Regions from separate parts of the Erwinia sp. L03-1 genome, predicted to be linked through region 2. Evidence: predicted binding sites of a transcription regulator. Region 2 holds the regulator's gene; the other holds the start of a gene.
What was found. The regulator PhoB, encoded in region 2, activates phosphate uptake and scavenging genes when phosphate is short. The targets are predictions, from matches to a motif close to CTGTCATAAAACTGNCNNAT.
Positions count from the first base shown of each region.

Region 1: a site for PhoB is predicted at 2,221-2,240, ahead of serA (phosphoglycerate dehydrogenase). Genes of this name have one in related genera too.

Region 1 covers NZ_CM178762.1:726,736-737,934, reverse strand. Annotated here, with positions in the region: gene AC4PCC_RS03445 (5-formyltetrahydrofolate cyclo-ligase) at 78-665, shown strand; gene serA (phosphoglycerate dehydrogenase) at 939-2,174, opposite strand; gene rpiA (ribose-5-phosphate isomerase RpiA) at 2,479-3,135, opposite strand; gene AC4PCC_RS03430 (LysR family transcriptional regulator ArgP) at 3,328-4,224, shown strand; gene AC4PCC_RS03425 (oxidative stress defense protein) at 4,307-5,032, opposite strand; partial or broken gene AC4PCC_RS03420 (arginine transporter) at 5,311-5,373, opposite strand; gene mscS (small-conductance mechanosensitive channel MscS) at 5,574-6,464, opposite strand; gene fbaA (class II fructose-bisphosphate aldolase) at 6,702-7,781, opposite strand; gene pgk (phosphoglycerate kinase) at 7,877-9,037, opposite strand; gene epd (erythrose-4-phosphate dehydrogenase) at 9,068-10,105, opposite strand; gene AC4PCC_RS03395 (bactofilin family protein) at 10,736-11,199, shown strand, end outside.
Region 2 covers NZ_CM178762.1:3,414,977-3,426,175, forward strand. Annotated here, with positions in the region: gene brnQ (branched-chain amino acid transport system II carrier protein) at 1-983, opposite strand, end outside; gene AC4PCC_RS15840 (cobalamin-independent methionine synthase II family protein) at 1,388-2,491, opposite strand; gene AC4PCC_RS15845 (PstS family phosphate ABC transporter substrate-binding protein) at 2,681-3,613, opposite strand; gene phoR (phosphate regulon sensor histidine kinase PhoR) at 3,628-4,944, opposite strand; gene phoB (phosphate response regulator transcription factor PhoB) at 4,966-5,655, opposite strand; gene AC4PCC_RS15860 (hypothetical protein) at 5,926-6,126, opposite strand; gene sbcD (exonuclease subunit SbcD) at 7,046-8,269, shown strand; gene AC4PCC_RS15870 (AAA family ATPase) at 8,399-11,199, shown strand, end outside.

The sequences.
Region 1 (11,199 bases), 2.2 Mb from region 2:
AATGATTCTGAGTCATTGCTGCGATCGGCCCGTAGATAATCCGCTTTCGGACCCGCCACTCAGCCAGGGTGATGTTTATGAATATAAGCCTTCCCACTCGCCAGGAGATCCGCACGCGCGCTCGACACCTTCGGCGTAACCTGACGACAGAGCAGCAGCTCAATGCAGCTAATCAGGCAGCTATCCTCGCAATGAATTTTGCGCCGGTACAGCAGGCCCATAAGGTCGCACTTTTCCTCTCTTTTGACGGTGAACTCAACACAAAACCGCTGATAGCCGAACTGAGGCAGCGCGGTAAACAGGTGTATCTCCCGGTTCTGCATCCGTTTTCCACAGGCCAGCTGCTGTTTATTCGCTACGATGCCAGCACCCCGCTCACACCTAATCGCCTGGGTATTCCCGAGCCGCCGCTGGATATTCGTAATCTGGCAACGCTCAGCGATCTGGATGTGCTGATGGTACCTCTGGTGGCGTTTGATGCGCAGGGGCAACGGCTGGGTATGGGTGGCGGTTTTTATGACCGGACGCTGCAGTACTGGCCGCAGCATGGGCTGTTACCGGTAGGGTTGGCTCACGATTGTCAGCAGGTGGAGGCGCTACCTGGAGCAGACTGGGACGTGCCGCTGCCGGTAATCATTACGCCCTCTAAGGTTTGGCAGTGGTGAATACGGCGTTTTGAGTGCATCAGGTAAATACACGAACCTGAAGTCAGCAAATTTAAAAGCGAGTCGACATATTCAAATTCGATAATCGTTTAAATTCAAAAAAATAAGAACTTCGTAAATACGAAAATGGTTTTACTAAAAGCAGCTGAAATAAGGATACTGCGCTCAGGGAGCGGCGGGCAAGGATGCCCGCTCGCGACCGGGAAGTCCGGCCTGGAAACCCGGTTAAACTACACCGCACAGCCGTATTAAGGCGGGCGGACAAGTCAATTATCAGTAAAGCAGACGGGCACGGATAGTGCCTGGAATCGCCTTCATTAGCTGAAGTGCCGTATTCGCAACCTCATGTGATGCGTCGATATCAATCACCACATAGCCCATCTGCGGTGTGGTTTGCAGATACTGTGCGGCAATGTTGATGCCCTGCCCGGCAAAAATGTTGTTAAGTGCCGTTAGGATACCCGGGCGATTCTCGTGAATATGCAGTAAACGACTCTGCTCACCGTGCATCGGCAACGAGACTTCCGGGAAGTTAACCGCTGAGAGCGTTGAGCCGTTGTCGGAGTATTTCGCCAGCTTGCCCGCGACTTCGACGCCGATATTTTCCTGCGCTTCCTGCGTTGAACCACCAATATGCGGCGTCAGGATCACATTATCAAATTCGCAAAGCGGTGAATTGAACGGATCGCTGTTGGTCGCAGGTTCTTCCGGGAATACGTCAATTGCCGCCCCGGCGAGATGTTTGTCGGCCAGCACCTTACACAGCGCAGGAATATCTACCACCGTCCCGCGAGAGGCATTAATCAGCAGCGAGCCCGGTTTCATCATCGCCAGCTCCTCTGGCCCCATCATATTCTGCGTCGATGCCGTTTCCGGTACGTGCAGGCTAACCACGTCGCTCATATTCAGCAGCTCGGACAGGTAGCGCACCTGCGTGGCATTACCCAATGGCAGCTTGTTCTCAATGTCGTAGAAATAGACGTGCATCCCCAGGCTTTCCGCCAGCACACCCAGCTGCATGCCAATATGACCGTAGCCAATGATACCCAGCTTCTTGCCGCGCGCCTCATAGGAACCCGCCGCCAGCTTATTCCAGACGCCCCGGTGGGCTTTGGCATTGGCCATCGGTACGCCACGAAGCATCAACAGCAGTTCACCGATTACCAGTTCAGCAACGGATCGGGTATTGGAGAAAGGCGCATTAAAAACCGGGATCCCGCGCTTCGCTGCTGCATTAAGGTCAACCTGATTGGTTCCAATGCAGAAACAGCCCACCGCTACCAGCTTTTCAGCCGCTGCGAAGATCTCTTCGCTAAGATGCGTGCGTGAGCGGATACCGATAAAGTGCGCATCACGAACGGAGGCTTTCAGCGACTCACTGTCCAGCGCGCCTTTATGAAATTCGATGTTGGTATAGCCTGACGCGCGCAAATTATCGATCGCGCTCTGGTGTACGCCTTCCACCAGCAGGAACTTAATCTTATCTTTCTCCAGTGATACTTTTGACATTTCCCGACCCTATTTATCAGACTTCAGAAGGAGCTGACCTCACAATATTTTTCAGATATAAGGCAGCCTTCTGTCAAAGTATCAAAATCTACGCCTGCGGCAATACAAACGATTGCCCGGCAGGCAGCATGGCAGCGACGCATCAGGGGGCAAACTGGCAGATAATCACGGTGTAAAGCCTCGCGCCAGTGCGATCGGCCGACCTGCGGAGTTTATGTGATATAAGTCACTATATTTCCAGGTCTGAAAGAAAAGATGTTTTTTAACTAAAATTATCCCGCGCCCTGAGGCGCAGGTCAGATCCTCACTGAAGGACTTTAACGCCCTCTGGCGTACCGATTAAGGCAATATCGGCACCGCGCGCCGCAAACAGCCCGACAGTGACCACGCCAGGCAGTGCATTTATCGCCTTTTCCAGCGCGACGGCATCCATAATTTGAAGATTATGCACGTCGAGAATATCGTTACCGTTATCAGTCAGGACATGCTGACGGTATTCCGGCAGCCCACCCAGCTTGACCAGTTCACGCGCCACATAGCTACGCGCCATCGGGATAACCTCAACTGGCAGTGGAAAATGACCCAATACGTCCACCTGTTTGGAACTGTCAGCGATGCAGATAAATTTTTCGGCCACGGCGGCAATAATTTTTTCACGCGTAAGCGCAGCACCGCCGCCTTTGATCATCTGAAGGGAGGCATTAATTTCATCAGCGCCGTCGACATAAACCGACAGGGAGTCAACCTCGTTCAGATCGAAAACCGGTATTCCCAGCGCTTTTAATAACGCGGTAGAGGCATCGGAGCTGGATACGGCTCCTTCAATCTGGTGCCTGACAGACCCCAGCGCATCGATAAAATGAGCGGCGGTAGACCCCGTACCTACGCCAACAATCGTTCCCGGCTGTACGTATTTCAGTGCGGCCCAGCCGACCGCCTTTTTCAGTTCATCCTGCGTCATAATATGTTTAGAATCCGTACTGATACTGTGTGCGCGTAGTATAAAACAACCCTTGCAGAAAACAGTGCATTTGTTGTCAGTCTGGAAGACAGCCCACAAACAAGCGGAGGGTTAAGCACGTTATTGCGCAGGGAAAGCGAGAAAAAATGTGGCATAGTGCTGATTCCTCACCTGAAAGAGATCAAACGAACAATGAAACGCCCGGATTATCGTACGCTTCAGGCGCTGGATGCAGTCATTCGCGAGCGCGGTTTTGAGCGTGCAGCACAGAAACTTTGTATTACCCAGTCCGCCGTTTCCCAGCGTATCAAGCAGCTGGAAAACATGTTTGGTCAGCCGCTGCTGGTACGTACCGTGCCGCCGCGACCCACCGAACAGGGGCAAAAGCTGCTGGCGCTGCTTCATCAGGTTGAGCTGCTGGAAGAGGAGTGGCTGGGTGATGAAAACGGCGGTACCACCCCGCTTCTGCTGTCGCTGGCGGTCAACGCCGACAGTCTTGCAACCTGGCTTTTACCTGCGTTAAAAACGGTATTAACCGACTCTCCGGTTCGCCTGAATCTCCAGGTGGAAGATGAGAGCCGCACTCAGGAAAGGCTGCGTCGTGGTGAGGTGGTCGGCGCGGTCAGTATTCAGCCGCAGCCGCTGCCCAGCTGCCTGATTGACCAGCTTGGCGCGCTCGATTATCTGTTCGTGGGTTCTAAAGACTTCGCTGCCCGTTATTTCCCTAACGGCGTGACGCGATCGGCCCTGCTGAAAGCCCCGGCCGTGGCGTTTGATCATCTGGACGATATGCATCAGGCTTTTTTACAACAAAATTTTGATCTGTCACCCGGTAGCGTCCCCTGCCACATCGTGAACTCTTCAGAGGCCTTTGTTCAGCTTGCCCGTCAGGGAACCACCTGCTGCATGATCCCTCATCTGCAAATAGAGCGTGAGCTGGCCGAGGGGGAGCTGATTGACCTGACGCCCGGACTGTTTCAGCGTCGGATGCTCTACTGGCACCGTTTCGCCCCGGAAAGCCGCCTGATGCGCAAGGTAACGGACGCGCTGATATCCCATGGTCATCGGGTATTGCGTCAGAGCGAATAACGAAAAGCCGCGCCAATGCGACCCCACAGGGGACGCGTCGGCGCGGCTGAAACGACCGGTGGAGTAGAGCTCTCCCCTGGGTTCAGGGGGTCCGCTGCAGCTCAAATACCACGTCAACCTGATCGTCAAAGTGAATCGTCTGCTGTTCGTAGGTCTGCTCAGCCGAGGTCATGGGTGCCGCACTGGCTGCTTTAAACATGCGGGCCATCGGCATGGGCTGATAGTTGGCAACGTGATAACGAATGCTGTAAACCGGCCCCAGCTTAGCGTTAAAGCCCTGCGCCAGCGCACCAGCCTGCTGCGTGGCATTTTCAATGGCCGCCTGACGCGCCTTATCACGGTAGGTCTCCGGATTCGCCACGCCCAGATCTACGGAACGAATCTCCGTCAGGCCCGCTTTAAGGGCACCGTCAAGCAGTGCATTAAGCTTATCCAGCTGACGCAGCGTGACCTGCACCTGACGTACGGCGCGATACCCTTTCAGTACCGATTTACCGTCTTTCAGATAATCATACTCTGGCTGGGTACGCAGGTTAGCCGCGTTGATGTCCTTCTTATCAATGCCCTTTTTCTGCAGGAAATCAAAATATTGCGCAACACGTTCGTCAGCCTGTTTTTTAGCGTCTGCTGCGTCTTTTGACGAAACATTCACTTCGATGGCCAGCGTGGCAATATCGGGGGTGGCGTCAATGCTGGACTGGCCAGAGGTCACGACGTGCGGGCCGTTTGGCAATTCATCTGCCAGCGCAGTAAGGGGAATAGTACCTAATCCAATAATGGCGGCCAGCGCCAGTTTAGTAAGCTTCACCAGGTTCCTCCGTGGGGGCTATTCAGTCAGCCTGCCGATAACCGGCAGGCTAAGGTAATTATGCGGTTAACATGCAACAGCCTTATTTTAGCGGCTTTTGTCGAACCAGACTTTGACGTCAATTCCAGCCGTTAGTTCAAGGTCGGGGATAAGGGTGGAAACTGAAGGCTCAGGCGATAAGGCCTTGTTATCCGCTCCCTAATGCCTGCTGTGCCAGCTTGAGGGCATAGCCTGCAGAGTCCATCGTCTACTCAGGGCGCTGCGTAGTGCGCCCCAGTTTGTTGTAATACAAAGGCATTTTGTGGCCCCAGCGGCAGGATCAACGCCGCGCCGAGCGCCATACCCTGGAAGAAGACAGCGATTATCCGTAACACCTCAGAGGTAAAAGTGAGGCGAGTGTATCTATCTGGAGTGAGTCGTTGAAATTTAAAATTCTAATTGTTTATTAGTCAGGCTAATGCCAGGCGGGAAAGTAAAGGCGGAAGGTGCTGAACAACGGCTGGGCCGTCATTCAGATTTCCGCCTTCGTATTCACCGCTTATTACGCCCCGGAAGGGCTGCGGGCTGGCGCAGAGGGTTCAGCCTCAGGCACGTTAGCCTGATGCAGGTGAACATCCATCTGCGGATAAGGAATACCAATGCCGTTCGCATCCAGCGTACGCTTAAAGTTCTTCATCAGATCCCAGTAGACGTTCTGCAGGTCTCCTGCACTGCTCCAGCAGCGCACCACGAAGTTAAGCGAGGAAGCGGCCAGTTCGTTGAGACCAATCTGCACGCCCATATCCTGCAACACGCGGCTGTCGGCTTCAACCACCTCACGCAGCAGCGCAATGACTTTATCCACATCCGCGTCGTAGGCGACCCCGATGATAAATTCGTTGCGGCGGTTGGGTTCACGGGAGTAGTTAACGATATTACCGGCAATAATTTTACCGTTTGGCACCACGACAACTTTACCATCACTCGTTTTCAGCGTGGTGGAGAAAATCTGTACGCTCTGTACCGTACCCATCACGCCGATATCAATAAATTCGCCGGTGCGGAACGGACGGAAGGTTACCAGCAGCACGCCAGCCGCCAGGTTTGACAGCGATCCCTGAAGCGCCAGACCGACGGCCAGACCTGCGGCACCCAGCACGGCAATGACCGAAGCGGTTTGTACGCCGACCCTTCCCAGCGCCGCAATCAGCGTAAAGGCAATAATGGCGTAACGTATCAGCGCGGAGAGAAAGTCTGCTACGGTGGCATCAATATGTCGGGCGCGCAGAACTTTGTTCAGGGTTCTGGAGATGACGCGGGCAACCATCATCCCGATAAAGATAATCGCAAGAGCGGCGACAATATTGACCGCATAGCTTAGCAGCAGCGCCTGGTTTCGTACCAGCCATCCTCCGGCATGATTGATACCATCGACTACATTCAGATCTTCCATTCGACTATCCTGTTGTTGTTCGCAGCGGCTTTGGCCGCCATCCACAGCCAGTTGTCACTGACATTCCAGAGATTAAGGGTAATCAAAAAAGTCGTCAGATGCCAAATAAGTCGTGATGGAGAAGCTTGATTCCCCCGGCGCGGCAGTTCCCGGATTAAAAATCCGCCAAAAAAAACGGAGGACCTCGTGAGAGATCCTCCGCTACGTTTGAGCGACCAGTTACAGTCAGCTTATTACTTACAGTACGTCTACCGCGTTCAGTTCTTTAAAGGCCTGCTCCAGACGCACAATCATTGAAGACTGTGCGGCACGCAGCCATACGCGTGGATCGTAGTACTTTTTGTTCGGCTTATCTGCGCCTTCAGGATTACCCAGCTGCGCCTGCAGGTAACCTTCGTTCTTTTTGTAATACTGCAGGATACCGTCCCAGTTTGCCCACTGCGTATCGGTATCAATATTCATTTTGATCACGCCGTAGCCGATAGATTCCTGAATCTCTGCGGCAGAAGAACCGGATCCCCCGTGGAAAACAAAATCCAGAGAGTTGTGCGGCAGGTTATGTTTCTTGCTCACATAGTCCTGAGAATCGCGCAGGATGGGTGGGGTCAGCTTCACATTACCCGGCTTATAGACGCCGTGAACGTTACCAAATGAAGCCGCGATGGTGAAACGCGGGCTGATAGCGTTAAGTTTTTCGTAAGCGTAATCAACGTCTTCTGGCTGAGTGTAAAGGGCTGATGCGTCCATATGGCTGTTATCTACGCCATCTTCTTCACCGCCGGTACAGCCCAGTTCGATTTCCAGCGTCATGTTCAGTTTGGACATACGCTTCAGGTAACCGCTACAGATTTCGATGTTTTCTTCCAGAGACTCTTCTGACAGATCAATCATGTGGGAAGAGAACAGTGGCTTGCCGGTTTTTTCAAAGTGCGCTTCGCCCGCGTCCAGCAGACCATCGATCCACGGCAGCAGTTTCTTGGCGCAGTGGTCAGTATGCAGAATAACCGGCACACCGTAGTGTTCAGCCATCTGGTGAACGTGATGCGCACCGGAGATAGCGCCCAGGATAGCCGCCGCCTGTGGCTTATCGGACTTGAGTCCTTTACCCGCAATAAATGCGGCGCCGCCGTTAGAGAACTGAATAATGACCGGCGCTTTTACTTTTGCAGCGGTTTCCAGCACGGCGTTGATGGAGTCAGTGCCTACGCAGTTTACTGCCGGGAGAGCGAATTTGTTTTCTTTCGCCACTTTGAAAATTTTCTGTACGTCGTCACCGGTGACAACGCCTGGTTTTACGAAATCAAAAATTTTAGACATGTTCTTGTGTCCTGTTTCGTCGGTCGTATGAAAAGATAATGAACCTGCCAGGCAGGCAAATCATTCTGGCGGGAGGCAAGCCCCCGCCCCAGAGGTTACTGTTTCGCACGCTCTTCAAGCATGGCAACCGCCGGCAGTTTTTTACCTTCCACGAACTCAAGGAAAGCACCGCCACCGGTAGAGATATAGGAGATTTTATCTTCGATGCCAAAGAGATCGATGGCTGCCAGCGTATCACCGCCACCGGCGATAGAGAATGCATCGCTCTCTGCAATTGCCCGGGCAACGATTTCCGTACCCTTACGGAAGTTAGGGAACTCAAAGACGCCAACCGGGCCGTTCCACAGAATAGTTTTGGCCTCTTTCAATAGTTTAGCCATGGCTTCGGCAGTTTCGTCACCGAAGTCCATGATCTCTTCATCGTCCTGCACTTCGCTTACTTTCTTCACGGTCGAAGGCGCAGTTTCAGAGAATTCCGTGCCGACGCGGGAGTCAGTTGGGACCGGGATTTTAAACTCGTCACGCAGTTTTTTGGCCGCGTCCACAAAGTCTGGCTCGTAAAGCGACTTACCCACGTTGTTATCAATCGCGACGAAGGTGTTGGCAATACCGCCACCCACAATGACCGTGTCGGCAATTTTCACCAGGGAGTTCAGCACATCAAATTTAGTGGAGACTTTAGAACCACCGACCACGGCAACCATAGGGCGGGCCGGATGCAGCAGAGCTTTGCCCAGCGCGTCCAGTTCGTTAGCCAGTAGCGGGCCTGCACAGGCCACGGGGGCGAACTTGCCAACGCCGTGGGTAGAGGCCTGCGCACGGTGCGCCGTACCAAAGGCGTCCATAACATACACGTCGCAAAGGGCTGCGTATTTCTTAGCCAGCGCTTCGTCGTCTTTCTTTTCGCCCTTGTTGAAGCGCACGTTTTCCAGCACGACCAGCTCACCTTCAGCAATGTCGACGCCGTCGAGGTAATCTTTCGCCAGACGAACAGGAGAAGAAATCTTATCTTTCAGGTAATTAACCACCGGCAGCAGGGAGAACTCTTCGTTATATTCACCTTCGACAGGGCGGCCAAGGTGGGAGGTGACCATTACTTTAGCGCCCTGCTTAAGTGCTGCTTCGATAGTTGGCAGTGAGGCACGAATACGCGCATCAGACGTTACTTTGCCCTCTTTTACCGGCACGTTTAAGTCAGAACGAATTAATACACGCTTACCAGCAAGATCCAGATCGCTCATCTTGATTACAGACATGGTGAATCCTCTCGTTGATTCTCTAAGTTTTTACAGGCGCAGAGCGCCCTGGCTGAAACCGCTTGCGACCATCGCTAACGTCGTGTCGAGCATTCGGTTAGCGAAGCCCCATTCGTTATCGCACCAGACCAGCGTTTTGATCAGGCGCTGACCGCTCACCCGGGTCTGGGTGCCGTCTACAATGGCACTGTGCGGATCGTGGTTAAAATCTATGGAAACTAACGGTAATTCCGTATAGTCAACTATACCACTAAACGCCCCCTCTGACGCATTTCGCAGCAGCGTGTTCACCTCCAGCGCACTGACGGCATCACGCACGGTGACGCTTAAATCAATCGCCGTGACGTTGATGGTAGGCACCCGTACGGCGATGGCTTCAAAGCGGTCATTAAATTTCGGAAAAATTCGGGTAATGCCCGCTGCCAGCCGCGTATCAACCGGGATGATGGACTGGCTGGCCGCGCGGGTGCGCCGCAAATCCGTATGGTAGGCGTCGATAACCTGCTGATCGTGCATCGCTGAGTGAATGGTGGTGACGGTCCCCCACTCAATGCCGAATGCATCATCCAGCAGCTTGATTATTGGGATAATACAGTTGGTGGTACAGGAGGCATTTGAGACGATTCTGTGTTCGGGCCGCAGGGCTTTTTCGTTGACGCCGTACACGACGGTGGCATCCAGATCCTGGTCACCCGGATGGGAAAACAGCACTTTTTTCGCCCCCGCTTTCAGATGCGCTTCGCCATCTGCCCGGCTGCCGTATACGCCGGTACAGTCCAGCACCACGTCAACATTCAGCTCCTGCCAGGGTAAATTTTCGATTTCCTCGCAGTGCAAAATACGGAGGGTATCGTCACCCACCCACAGCAGATCGCGCTCCTGGCGCACATCCCATGCAAAGCGGCCATGGCTGGTATCATACTTCAGCAAATGGGCCATTCCTGCGGAGTCGGCCAGCTCGTTGATCGCCACCACGGTCATTTCAGCACGACGACCGGTTTCATAGAGCGCACGAAGTACGTTGCGCCCAATGCGACCAAAACCGTTTATGGCAATACGAATTGTCATCTCACTCCCGCATCAGAAATCAGTGCAAAACCGGACCGTTAGCCTGAGCCAGTCAGTTAGGTTTGTACAGAAATTATTACCACCTGACCCCGCCCTGAACGTGGGTAAACAGCCACGTTAACGTCAACTGAAACGGTTCAGCCAGAATAAAGAGTGCGGAGAATAATTGGAATGCGTTAGATCAATCACGACGCAGAAATTCTGACAGAGATCACATTCGCTAAATGAAGTGCATGAATAAATACGCGATTGCAACGACCTCAAGTAGACTGTCATCCCCCAGCACGTATTTTGGCTTAGCCAAACGGGCTGGTGGATAAACATCAGGGAAGAGGCTGTACCGCTTTCGCATCCAGGAAGGACGCGTCAAATATCGCCACCGCAACCGGCGATAGTCTGGTCATACCCCTCCTTAATCTCCACACTTTTCTGCTGGTACAGACAAGCTGCATGATGAATTACAACCTACTTTGGTATATCTGGTTAATCTGGGCGTCCGAACTGCTGATTTACAGGGGCGACCATGTTATCCCGTTGCCACGCTGGCAATACTATAGCGGGGCATTAGTTATCCTCTATGCAGCCCTTAACTTCCTGTCTGAAAAAGCCGTTTTCACCAAAGGAATGACAATGTTTAAACGTAAAGCCACGCCAGAACACACCGCGAAAGCGCATGAAAACCCCCACGAGACGCCTGAGGCCGTTACGGCTCCCAATGCAGATGCTACCTACATTCATGAGGGATGTATGCTTTCAGGGGAGATCCACGCCGCCAGTGACGTCAGGATAAACGGCACCTTTGAAGGCAAGATTTACGCTGAAAAGACGGTATTCATTTTGTCAAAAGCGAAGGTTAACGGCGAGATCGCGGCAAACCGTATTGAGATTAGCGGGTGGCTAACCGGACGCTGTATTAGCCGTGAGCTGGTCATTAATGCCAGCGGCTTTATGGAAGGCACCGTTGAGTGCGCGTCACTCTCCGTCAGCCAGCAGGGCTGCTTCCACGGCACGTCGAAACCTCTGGCGCAGGAGAAAGAGAACATCAAGACCGGGAAAGTAAAATCTGGGGGCGAGGCCCCAGTGCAGGCGGCAAC
Region 2 (11,199 bases):
ACCAGCATGGAGAACAGGCCGAGAATAAATACCAGCTGACGATAGGTCAGCGGCAGATACTGCTCAAAGAACTCCGCGCAGGCGCAGGTCAGACCCACTGCCGTCACCATACAGGCAACGAAGATCAGCGCCGCCAGGAAGGTGCTTCCCATGCCGCCAAAGGTCTGCTGCACGTAGGCGTGAAGGATAGCTGCACCGTTAGCGCTTTGCTCAACCAGTCCCGCGCTGTTGGAACCCAGCTTGAACAGCGTCAGATAGACCAGCGTCAGGCCCACGCCGGCAATAAGACCGGCCATAACGGTATAGCGCGTCAGCAGCTTAGCTTCACTGACGCCGCGCGAGCGGGCCGCATTGACAATCACAATGCCGAACACCAGCGCACCGAGGGTATCCATGGTCAGATAGCCATTGACGAAGCCGGTGGAAAAGGCCGCCTGTTGGTAAGCGTCCGTCGCCGGTGCCACCCCCCCGGCAGGCCAGATCAGCGCTGCAATTCCCAGAATGGCAAGCGCCACAATTTTCAGCGGCGCGAGGACATGACCGACGGTATCGAGCAGCTTACCGGGATAGAGAGAAATACCGATAACCAGCGCAAAATAGATCAGGCTGTAGATAAAAAGCGGTAGCGGGCCGTCACCGGTCAGCGGGGCGATACCCACCTCGAAAGAGACCGTAGCGGTGCGCGGTGTGGCAAACAGCGGACCGACGGCCAGGTAGCACACGGTCGCCAGTACCAAACCGGCGGCTTTGCCAATCGGCGTGCTGAGTGCGTCGATGCCGCCGCCCACGCGCGCCAGCGCAATGACCGTAACCACCGGCAGGCCGACGGCGGTAATCAGAAAGCCTATTGCTGCGATCCAGACGTGTGCGCCCGACTGAATACCCACCATAGGTGGAAAAATAATATTACCTGCCCCCACAAACAGGGCAAAGGTCATAAAGCCCAGCGCGAGGATGTCTTTAGAAGATAATCGATTTGTCATAATCAGCGAAGCTGCCTGTACTGGTGTTAAGTGGAATCGTGATGTCAGAAATATCGCCCCGTGTGCGCTGAAAACACCGCCTTATCAAACCGATACAGGGAAATATATTGACCCAACGTCGCTCTGGCAGCGAATGTACGCTGATTTTGATTTTCTAACGGGGGATAATGTAAAAACGGCGCTAAGTAAACCGTTTATAGCGGAGAAAGGCAATACGGGATCGGGAATGCAGAGTGATATAGCGTAAAAAAAAGATTATCCAGTGAATCAGTTCAGTTTATCGGCTGGTTGCCTTACATGATTTGTATGATTTGCATGCAGCCCAGGGGGTTTTCCTGTATTACCGCCCTCTTCAATGCACAAAAGGCGCACCCGGGCGCGCCTTTATGACCCTTTGCGGTGTTTTACCAGACGTCTTTAGCGATATCGACCACCAGTCGCAGCTTTTCCCACTGTTGCGCTTCGCTCAGGCTGTTCCCCTCTTCCGTAGAGGCAAAGCCGCACTGCGGGCTGAGGCAAATCTGCTCGAGGCTGACGAACTGCGCGGCTTCCGCAATACGTTTTTTTACCGTTTGCGGATCTTCCAGCTCACCCGTTTTGGTGGTGATCAGCCCCAGCACTACCTGCTGCCTGCCCGGTTTGATAAAGCGCAGCGGTTCAAAGCCACCGGAGCGTTCGTTATCGTATTCCAGGAAGAACGCATCAACATTTACGCTGCCAAACAGAATTTCAGCCACGGGCTCGTAACCGCCTTCCGAAATCCAGGTCGATCGGAAGTTACCCCGGCAGACATGCAGGCCGATGGTGAGATCCTCAGGCTTGCCTTCGAGAGCCTTATTCAGCACCTGCGCATAAATGTGCGCCAGCTCTTCAGGGTCTTCGCCGCGCTCGCGGATTTGCGCCTTTTGGTCTTCGGAGCAGAGATACGCCCAGACGGTATCGTCCAGCTGCAGGTAGCGGCAGCCCGCGTTATAGAAAGCCTGAATCGCATCGCGATAGGTTTGCGCCAGATCGTCAAAATAGGCATTCAGATCGGGATAGACGGTGGCGTCTATCGCCTTACGGCCGCCGCGGAAGTGCAGCACGCTTGGGCTGGGAATGGTCATTTTCGCGATGGCATCGCCGCTGATGCTGTTCAGAAAGCGGAAATCTTCCAGCATAGGATGCTGACCAAAGCCCAGCTTGCCCGTGACGCGTACGCTGTGTGCTTTGGTCTGCACGCCGTTAAACTGAATACCCTGCTCTGATTCATAAAGCTCCACGCCCTCCAGGCCATCAAAGAAATCGAAGTGCCACCAGGCACGGCGGAATTCACCGTCGGTCACCACCTTCAGGCCGCTGGCGCGCTGATGTTCCACGACGTCACGGATGGCCTTATCTTCAGTACGACGCAGCTCTTCGGCGCTGATTTCACCGTTCTGGAACTGCTCACGTGCTTTTTTGATTGCGGTGGGACGCAGAAAACTGCCGACCACTTCGGCACGGTACTGAGCGGAATCTCTTTGCATGTTAGGTTACTCCTGGCCTGCGCGCAGGGCGCATAATTTACCGGTGAAATAGTTACAACGGGTTATTTTTAGACTTCTGGATGTCTATATGTCCAGACGCAAGAATGTCATGAGAAAGTTTCAGGCGCAAACGAGGAAAATTCATCACAGGTGAAAAAAATTCACGTTGGGGGTGGCCGGGGATAACCTTTACTTTGTGGCCAGCCCGGCAAGCCTTAGCGCTTCCAGACGCTGTGCGTCAGAAAGCGGCAGGTAGCCAGCCCGACTCACCTGCGCCTGTCCCTGCGGTGAAAGAATATGCCGCACAAAGGCGGCAGTCAGCGGTGCCAGCGGCTGGCTTGGCGCCTTATTGACGTAGATATAGAGCGGTCTGGCCCAGGGGTAGCGCCCACTGCGAATATTCTCTGCGTCAGGCGGGATCCAGTCATTCCCCTCACGGGCAATGGGCAGCGTTTTAACCCCACTGATATGGCTCCCCATGCTGGCATAGCCGATACCGTTCAGCGTGGCGGCAACGGCCTGCGCGACCGCCGCCGCACCAGGATACTCCCCGACATCATTGCGAAAATCGCCGTGGCAGAGCGCCTGCTGCTTGAAAAAACCCCAGGTTCCCGAGGCGGAGTTGCGGCCAAAACGCTGTAGCGCCCGCGTTCGCCAGCCGGGCTGGGTCAGCCCGAGATCACCCCACTGACGGATGATTGCAGTATCGCCACAGCGGCGGGTAATGGAAAAAATTGCATCGAGCTGGCGGGTATTTAGCCCGGCCAGCGGATTATCCTGATTCACCATCACCACCAGCGCATCCATGGCAACCGGCACGGCAAGGGGCGGATAGCCGTAGCGGGTTTCAAACAGCTGACGCTCTCCCTGCTGCATTGGGCGACTCATTGCCCCCAGCTGAGCCGCCCCGGCTGCCAGCGCGGTAGGCGCAGTTGAGGAACCGGCTGCCTGAATCTGCACGTTCACGCCGGGATACTGACGATTAAAACTCTCTCCCCACAGCGCCATCAAATTACCCAGCGTATCCGAACCTACACTGCTCAAATTACCCGCCAGCATTCCTTCGTTTGCCCGGGCCAGCAGGCTAAACAGTAGCAGCCCGGCAATAATCAGCTTTTTCATTATTGTTATCCGCATCAGTGATGAAGCGCATTCTGTGATGATTCAGCGCTGACAAGCAACTCCGTCGGCAGGACAAAACTGAAGCAGGTCTCTTCTCCCGGCTGGCTGCGTATTTCCAGACGGCTGTAATGATGACTCAGCGCATGTTTTACAATAGCCAGGCCCAGACCGCTGCCGCCGGTTTGTCGCGATCGGGCTTTATCCACCCGATAGAAGCGCTCCGTCAGGCGCGGAATATGCTCTGCCGCAATGCCCGGGCCGTTATCCTTCACCCTGAACTCAGCCCCTTTCGCAGTTTTCAGCCATGCAATGTCAATCCGTGTGCCGTCCGGCGTATGGTTTAGCGCATTGTAAACCAGATTAGAAAATGCGCTGTGCAGCTGCTCCTCATTACCGTAAACCCACAGATGAGGATCGGTGGAGAACTGCAACAGATGACGTCCCTGACTGAGCGTAGCGGCTTCCACCTCCAGCCGCCGCAGCATCGCGGGTATATCAACCTGCTCATCCCTTCCCTGGGTCGGTGCGGCTTCGATACGGGCCAGCGTCAGCAGCTGCTTCACCAGCCCATCCATACGGCGGGTTTGGTCCTGCATAGTCTGTAATGCTTTCTGCCGCCGCACGCCTTCCATCTCTGACGTTTCCATCATCTCCAGATAGCCCCCCAGCACCGTTAACGGCGTACGCAGTTCGTGACTGACGTTGGCAAAAAAGTTGCGCCGCGCGCCTTCAAGCTGGTGCATCTGCGTGACGTCCCGAGCCACCAGGAGCCACTGCCCTTCGCTGTAGGACATTACGCGGAATTCAAGGTGCCGCTGGCTGTTTAACACCAGCATCAGCGGGCGGGAAAATTCCCGCTGGCGCAGATAGCGGGTGAACTCAGGATAGCGCAGCAGGTTGAGGATATTTTGTCCGTTATCTTCGGGCCAGCGCAGACCGAGCATCTGCTGGGCGAGGCCGTTGCACCAGAAGATGCTGCCCTCTTCGGTGGTCAGCACCAGCGCATCAGGCAGTGATTCGGCGCCGCTGCGAAAGCGTTTGATCAGATGGCCGAGTTCGCGACGTCGACGGCGGTTTCGCGCCTGCATCTGGTAAATACCGTAAAAAAGGGGTTCCCAGCTGCCGCGCCCACCTGGCGGCGTCATGCTGCGGTCGATCCACAACCAGTGAGAAAGACGAAGGATGTTGGCAAAATGCCAGCCCAGCAGGGCCAGCACGGAGAGCAGCAGCAGCCACGGCAGATAGCCGATCAGCAGGCTGATAGCCAGCGCGGGCAGGCACGCCAGCAGCAGTTCAAGCAGTAATCTCTTCCAGGAGAGGCGTTCCAGCACGGTGGATACTCCGTTGCGAGATCAGTAGCGTGAGGAAAAACGGTAACCTGTGCCGCGCACCGTTTGCACCATGCGATCGTGCCCGGTAAGTTCGAGCGCTTTGCGCAGTCGGCGAATATGCACATCAACGGTACGATCTTCGACGTAAACGTTAGTGCCCCATACGTGATTAAGCAACTGTTCACGGCTGTAAACCCGCTCGGGATGGGTCATAAAGAAGTGCAGCAGCTTATATTCCGTCGGCCCCATTTCAACGGGCTGGGTATCGGACATCACCCGGTGGGATGAGGGATCCAGTGTCAGTCCCTGCATTTCGATCGCTTCTTCCACCGCCATCGGTGAAATACGGCGCATGACCGCTTTGATGCGGGCGATAAGCTCTTTCGGTGAGAATGGCTTGGTGATGTAGTCATCGGCTCCCACCTCAAGGCCCCGAACGCGATCTTCTTCTTCGCCGCGCGCCGTGAGCATCATGACCGGTATATGTCGGGTCATGGCTTCACGCTTCAAGTGCCGGATGAGCTGAATGCCCGATCCGCCGGGAAGCATCCAGTCCAGCAGTATGAGGTCGGGCCAGGGTTCAATGAGCAGGTTGATGGCGCTGTCATAGTCTTCTGCTTCAATCGGTTGGTAATCATTTTGTTCCAGAACGAAACAGAGCATTTCACGGATGGGGGCTTCATCTTCAACCACCAGAATGCGCTTAGCCATTATTACTCCTGCTGCGGTAACGGGATGTCATTGAGACTCGCGGCGTTATTATGCGTCACTTTTATGACATATTTATGAAAAAAGCCCCAGCCCCAGACGCAATTATGCTGCATGGGATGGATATCTGCGCCGCCGGTGGATAATCCCTGCGGGTGACGGGCTGCACTATTTGCTGTGTCGGTGGATAATCCCCGCGGTTACTGGTGGGTTGTGCTGGCTGCAATTTCTGCTGTGCCGGTGGATAATCCCAGCGGGTGCCGGGCGTCGCAGCTACAGGTTTTGCCTGGTGGACAGTTTCGACGTTTGCCGGTTGGTTGTGTCGGCTGCAATGTCGGCTTTGTCGGTGGATAATCCCTGCGGGTGACGGGCGTCCTCGCGCCACGCTTCGCATGGTGCCTTTGGCTCCGACTTCAGGCCGGACGGCCCGGTCGCGAGCGGGCATCCCTGCCCGCCGCTCCCTGAGTGCAGCATCCCTGCTGCCCTCGCCTGGCCTTCCGTCTTCGCCGCAGCGCTGCGGATTGCCCGTCACCCGCAGGGATTATCCACCTCTCAGGCTTCTGGGCCGCTTTAAGTAAACCCGTTTATCTGTCCGTAGGCTGCTGAGCTGCTTCCAGTAAAACCTTTTATCTGTCCGCGGGCTGCTGAGCTGCTCCGGTAAAACCGTTTATCTGTCCGCGGGCTGCTGAGCTGCTCCGGTAAAACCGTTTATCTGTCCGCAGATTTCATAGCCTATCCCCGTTAAGGTTTGCTCTCGGGCAGGATTCGGCTCACTTTTCGATTTAGTTTTTGGTGCCGCTATTTAGGTCATTTATCTGCATCACAAAAAAACCAGTCACAATAAACTGTGCACTCTCAGTCTTCTGATTTTCTTCATATCCCAACTATTTTGGTCATTGCATACTTCCTGCACGCATTCATATCTGGCGAAGAGTTTCCGGGAATCTCCGACACCGCCCTTACCCGCAGCCAGCACAATGCAATAAGCCGGCGGGTGGGGCCCGGTGACAGGCATTCCGCAGCGCTGAGCGCAGGGAGGAAGACCCGGATGGGCCAGCAGGGATGCTGGCACAAGGGCATGCCGGGACAGGGATGTCACGTCATGCCCGGTCCGAGAGGCCGACGAGCGGAGCGAAGGAACCGCGCCGAGCGCGGCGCGAGGACCGCCAGGCACCGGGCACCACCCGTAGGCGACGGCACTGAGCCTGTAGCGAGCCGGGCCACCCGTAGGCGACGGCACTGAGCCTCTGGCGCAAGGGGCACGTAACACAATGCATTACGCCCCTGACGCGGTAAATTACCGCTTTATCAACCGGGTTATCCCTTTCGGGCTGGGGTTTTGCCGCGCGACGTTTATAATCGGCGCATCGGGTTTGCTGACCAAAGGATTTTCATGCGCATTATTCATACCTCCGACTGGCATCTGGGACAGTTTTTCTATACGAAAAGCCGTGCGCCCGAACATCAGGCCTTCCTCGACTGGCTGCTGGTACAGGCCGTTGAACAGCAGGCTGATGCTATTATTGTCGCTGGCGATATCTTCGACACCGGATCGCCGCCGAGCTATGCGCGTGAACTCTACAACCGCTTCGTCGTGAAGCTGCAACAGGCGGGTTGCCAGCTGGTGGTGGTGGGGGGAAACCACGACTCCGTTGCCACCCTGAATGAGTCCCGCGAACTGCTCGCCTGCCTGAACACCACCGTTATCGCAGCAGCCAGCGATACCCCAGGTGAGCAGGTTCTGCTATTGAAAACCCGCGACGGCCAGCCAGGCGCCCTACTCTGCGCCATCCCTTTTTTACGCCCTCGTGATATCACCCTCAGCCAGGCCGGGCAGTCGGGCCATGAAAAACAGCACTCTCTGCTGGAGGCCATCACTCAGCACTATCAGCAGTGCTGGCAAGAGGCGCGGGCACAGCGCGAAGCCCTTGGCCTGTCGCTGCCGATTATTGCCACCGGACACCTCACGACCGTCGGCGTGACTAAAAGCGACGCGGTACGCGACATCTATATTGGATCGCTGGATGCGTTTCCAGCGCAGGCTTTCCCCCCCGCTGACTATATCGCGCTGGGCCATATCCACCGTGCACAACGCATCGCTAACACCGAACACATTCGCTATAGCGGCTCACCTATCCCTCTCAGTTTTGATGAGCTGGGTAAGGAAAAAAGCGTCTTTATCGTCGATTTCGCCGACGGGAAACTGAGCCGCGTTGAACCGCTGACCATCCCGCTGTTTCAACCTATGCAGATGATCAAAGGCACGCTGGAAGAGATTGAGCACCAGCTGGCAGCAATTGAACCTCGCGAGGATGGCAAAAAGGTGTGGCTGGATATCGAGATTGTTACCCAGGACTGGCTGAATGACCTGCAGCGCCGTATCCAGGCGCTAACCGAACAGCTGCCGGTTGACGTCGTGCTGCTTCGCCGCAGCCGCGAGCAGCGCGAGCAGACCCTCGCCCGCCAGGATAACGAAACGCTCAGCGAACTCAGCGTGCAGGAGGTTTTCGCCCGCCGACTGGCGTCAGAGGAAGGGAGAGACCCCGGGCAGCTGGCCCGCGCCAGCCTGTTGTTTAGCCAGACGCTGGCAGAAATGGAAAATGAGGAGCCTTCATGAAAACTCTGAGGCTGGCTGAACTCCGTCACCAGGAACCGTCATGAAAACGATAGCGCTGGCCAAAAATAAGTCACCGGGAATCGCTATGAAAACGCTAACGCTGGCCAAAATAAGTCACCGGGGAATGCTATGAAAATCCTGACGCTGCGCTTTAAGAATCTGAACTCGCTAAAGGGCGAGTGGAAAATCGACTTCACCGCCGAGCCGTTCGCCAGCAACGGTTTATTTGCCATCACCGGCCCGACAGGTGCCGGCAAAACCACCCTGCTGGATGCCATCTGCCTGGCGCTGTATCACGAAACGCCCCGGCTGGGTAAGTTATCTAACGCGCAAAACGACCTGATGACCCGCGATACGGCGGAGTGTCTTGCCGAAGTGGAGTTTGAAGTCAAAGGTGTGGCGTGGCGTGCGTTCTGGAGCCAGACCCGCGCGCGCGGCTCAGCAGAGGGAAACCTCCAGGTGCCCCGCGTCGAGCTGGCCCGCTGCGACGATAACACCATCGTTGCCGATAAGGTGAAGGATAAGCTTGAGATGCTCACCGCCCTCACCGGGCTGGACTTCGAACGTTTTACCCGCTCAATGATGCTCTCGCAGGGGGAGTTTGCCGCCTTCCTCAACGCCCCAGCCAATAAACGCGCAGAGCTGCTGGAAGAACTGACGGGCACGGAGATCTATGGTCGGGTTTCGGTCAGCGTCTTTGAGCACCATAAGCGCGCCCGCGCCGCGCTTGATACCCTTCTCGCCAGAGCCAGCGGCCTGTCCCTGCTGACGGAGGATGAGGTTACGCAGTTAACCGGGCAGTTACAGCAGCTTGAGACAGATGAGCAGGCGCTCACTTCACTTTCGCACCAGCAGCAGCATCTGCTTAACTGGCACCGCCAGCAGATCGCGCTAACGGATGCCGTTACCGCCGCCCGTACTGAGCACCAGCTCTCTGAAGATCGCTGGCTGGCGGCCCAGACCGAGATGGGTAAGCTCACACTCGCGGAGCCAGCGGAAAAGCTACGGCCCCTCTGGCAGCAGCGTAACCAGTTCAGGCAGGATGCAGGCAGCCTGCAACAGCAGTTGCAGGTGCTGTCCACCCGGCAGCAGCAGGCTCGCGAACAGCTGGAAAGCAGCACTCAGGCGCTGCAAAAAGCCGAAGAAGCTCAGCGACAGCACGAAGTGCAGCGTCAGCAGCAGGAGACGCTGATTACGGAGACGGTCGTGCCGCTGGATAACCGCTTAGCGACGCTGGGTCAGCAAAAGGAAGAACTGACAAAAGAAGTCAGTGAGTACCAACACGCGCTGACGCAGCGTCGCGCAGCCCTGCAAACCAATCATCAGGCGCAGCAGGATAAACTCGCCCAGCAGGCACAGTATCAGCAGTGGCGGACCGATCATGTACGACTGGCTGACTGGGGGGAATCCCTGCAACCCTGGCGGATGCACTTTGAGCAGCAGCACCAAAGTGAGCAGGCGCTTACTGCGTTACAGCAGAGCCGGGTTGAACAGCAGCATAGCGTTGCCGCCCTGCAGCAGCAGCTCGATCGGCTGGACCTCACACTTCGCCCGCTGCAACAGCAAAGCGAACTCGCCCAGCGCAAAGTCAGCGAAGCTGAGCAGCACTGCGCCACTCTTCAGCAGCAGTTTCCCGAAACGACACTCCAGGCCAAACTGACTACGCTCAATCAGCAGCGCCCACTTCGGCAAACCCTGGCGCTGCTGGTGCAGCAGTGGCAGCAGCACGCCGCGCGTCGTCAGCGAACGGATGACGCGCAGCAGACCCTGCGGCAGCAGCTGGAGCAGGCAGAACAGCAGCTACAGCGCTTACGCCGCGACTGGAAAGAGAAGCATCAGCACCAGCAGGATCTGGATACGCGCTACAGGCTTGAACAACGTATCGTCAGCCTGGAACAGCACCGCGCGCAGCTGACTGCCGGGCAGCCCTGTCCGCTGTGCGGGGCCTGCGAGCATCCCGCCATTGCCGATTATCAGGCCCTGCAACCCTCTGAAACACAGCAGCGCCTCGCGCAGCTCAGCGCTGACGTGCAACTGTTGCACGACCAGGGGACGGCGAAAGGTGTGGAAGTCAAAAACCTGACGCAGCAGGCCGAACGGCTTAAACAGGAACGGGAAGAGGCAGAGGCCGAAGCCACCCGCCTGCACAGCCAGTGGCAGACGACCGCTGACGCGCTTTCGCTGTCACTGGCACCGGAACAGCAGCCGTCGGTAACAGCGTGGCTGGACGAGGAGGAGCAGCAGGAAATCACGCTTCAGGCGCAGCTCACCCAGCTTCAGCAGGCTGCCCGAACGCTGCAGCAGCATAAGGATGCGCTGATTCAGCAGCAGAACCAGCTTAACGCTCTCCAGCAGCAGCGGCAGCTTACCGAACAGCAGCAGCTTACTGCGACCCAGACGCTGAATGAGCGCGAGCAGCGCCTGACGCAGGCGCAGCAACAGCTTGACCATCAGCGTGCTACGCTGGCCGCCTCGCTCAGTAAATGTGGGCTAACGCCGCCAGAAAACGGCGAGCATCAACGCTGGCTAACACGCCGCGAAGAGGAGTGGCAGCAGTGGCAACAGGCGGAGCAGGCGCTAACTCACCTTGGCCCTGAGCTGGCCGCGCTGGCTACCCAGCAGCAGGCGCTGACCGAAGCCATCGATGACAGGCAGGCCAGCCTGGAGGGGCTGGAAAAGCGCCTTCAGGCAAAAACTGCCGAGCTGACTGAAGTCAAACAGCAGCGTCACCGTGCCTTCGGCGAGCAGCAGACGGCGGAGGTGCAACAGCAGCTCAGACTTACGTCAACGCTGCGAGCGGAAGCCTGTCAGGTTCTGCAACAACAGTGGCAGCAGCAGCAAAACCAGTTAAATACCCTGACCGGACAGCATAATTCACTGACTGAGCAGTTATCTACGCTGGCCGAACGCCTGGCACAGCGGGAGCAGGC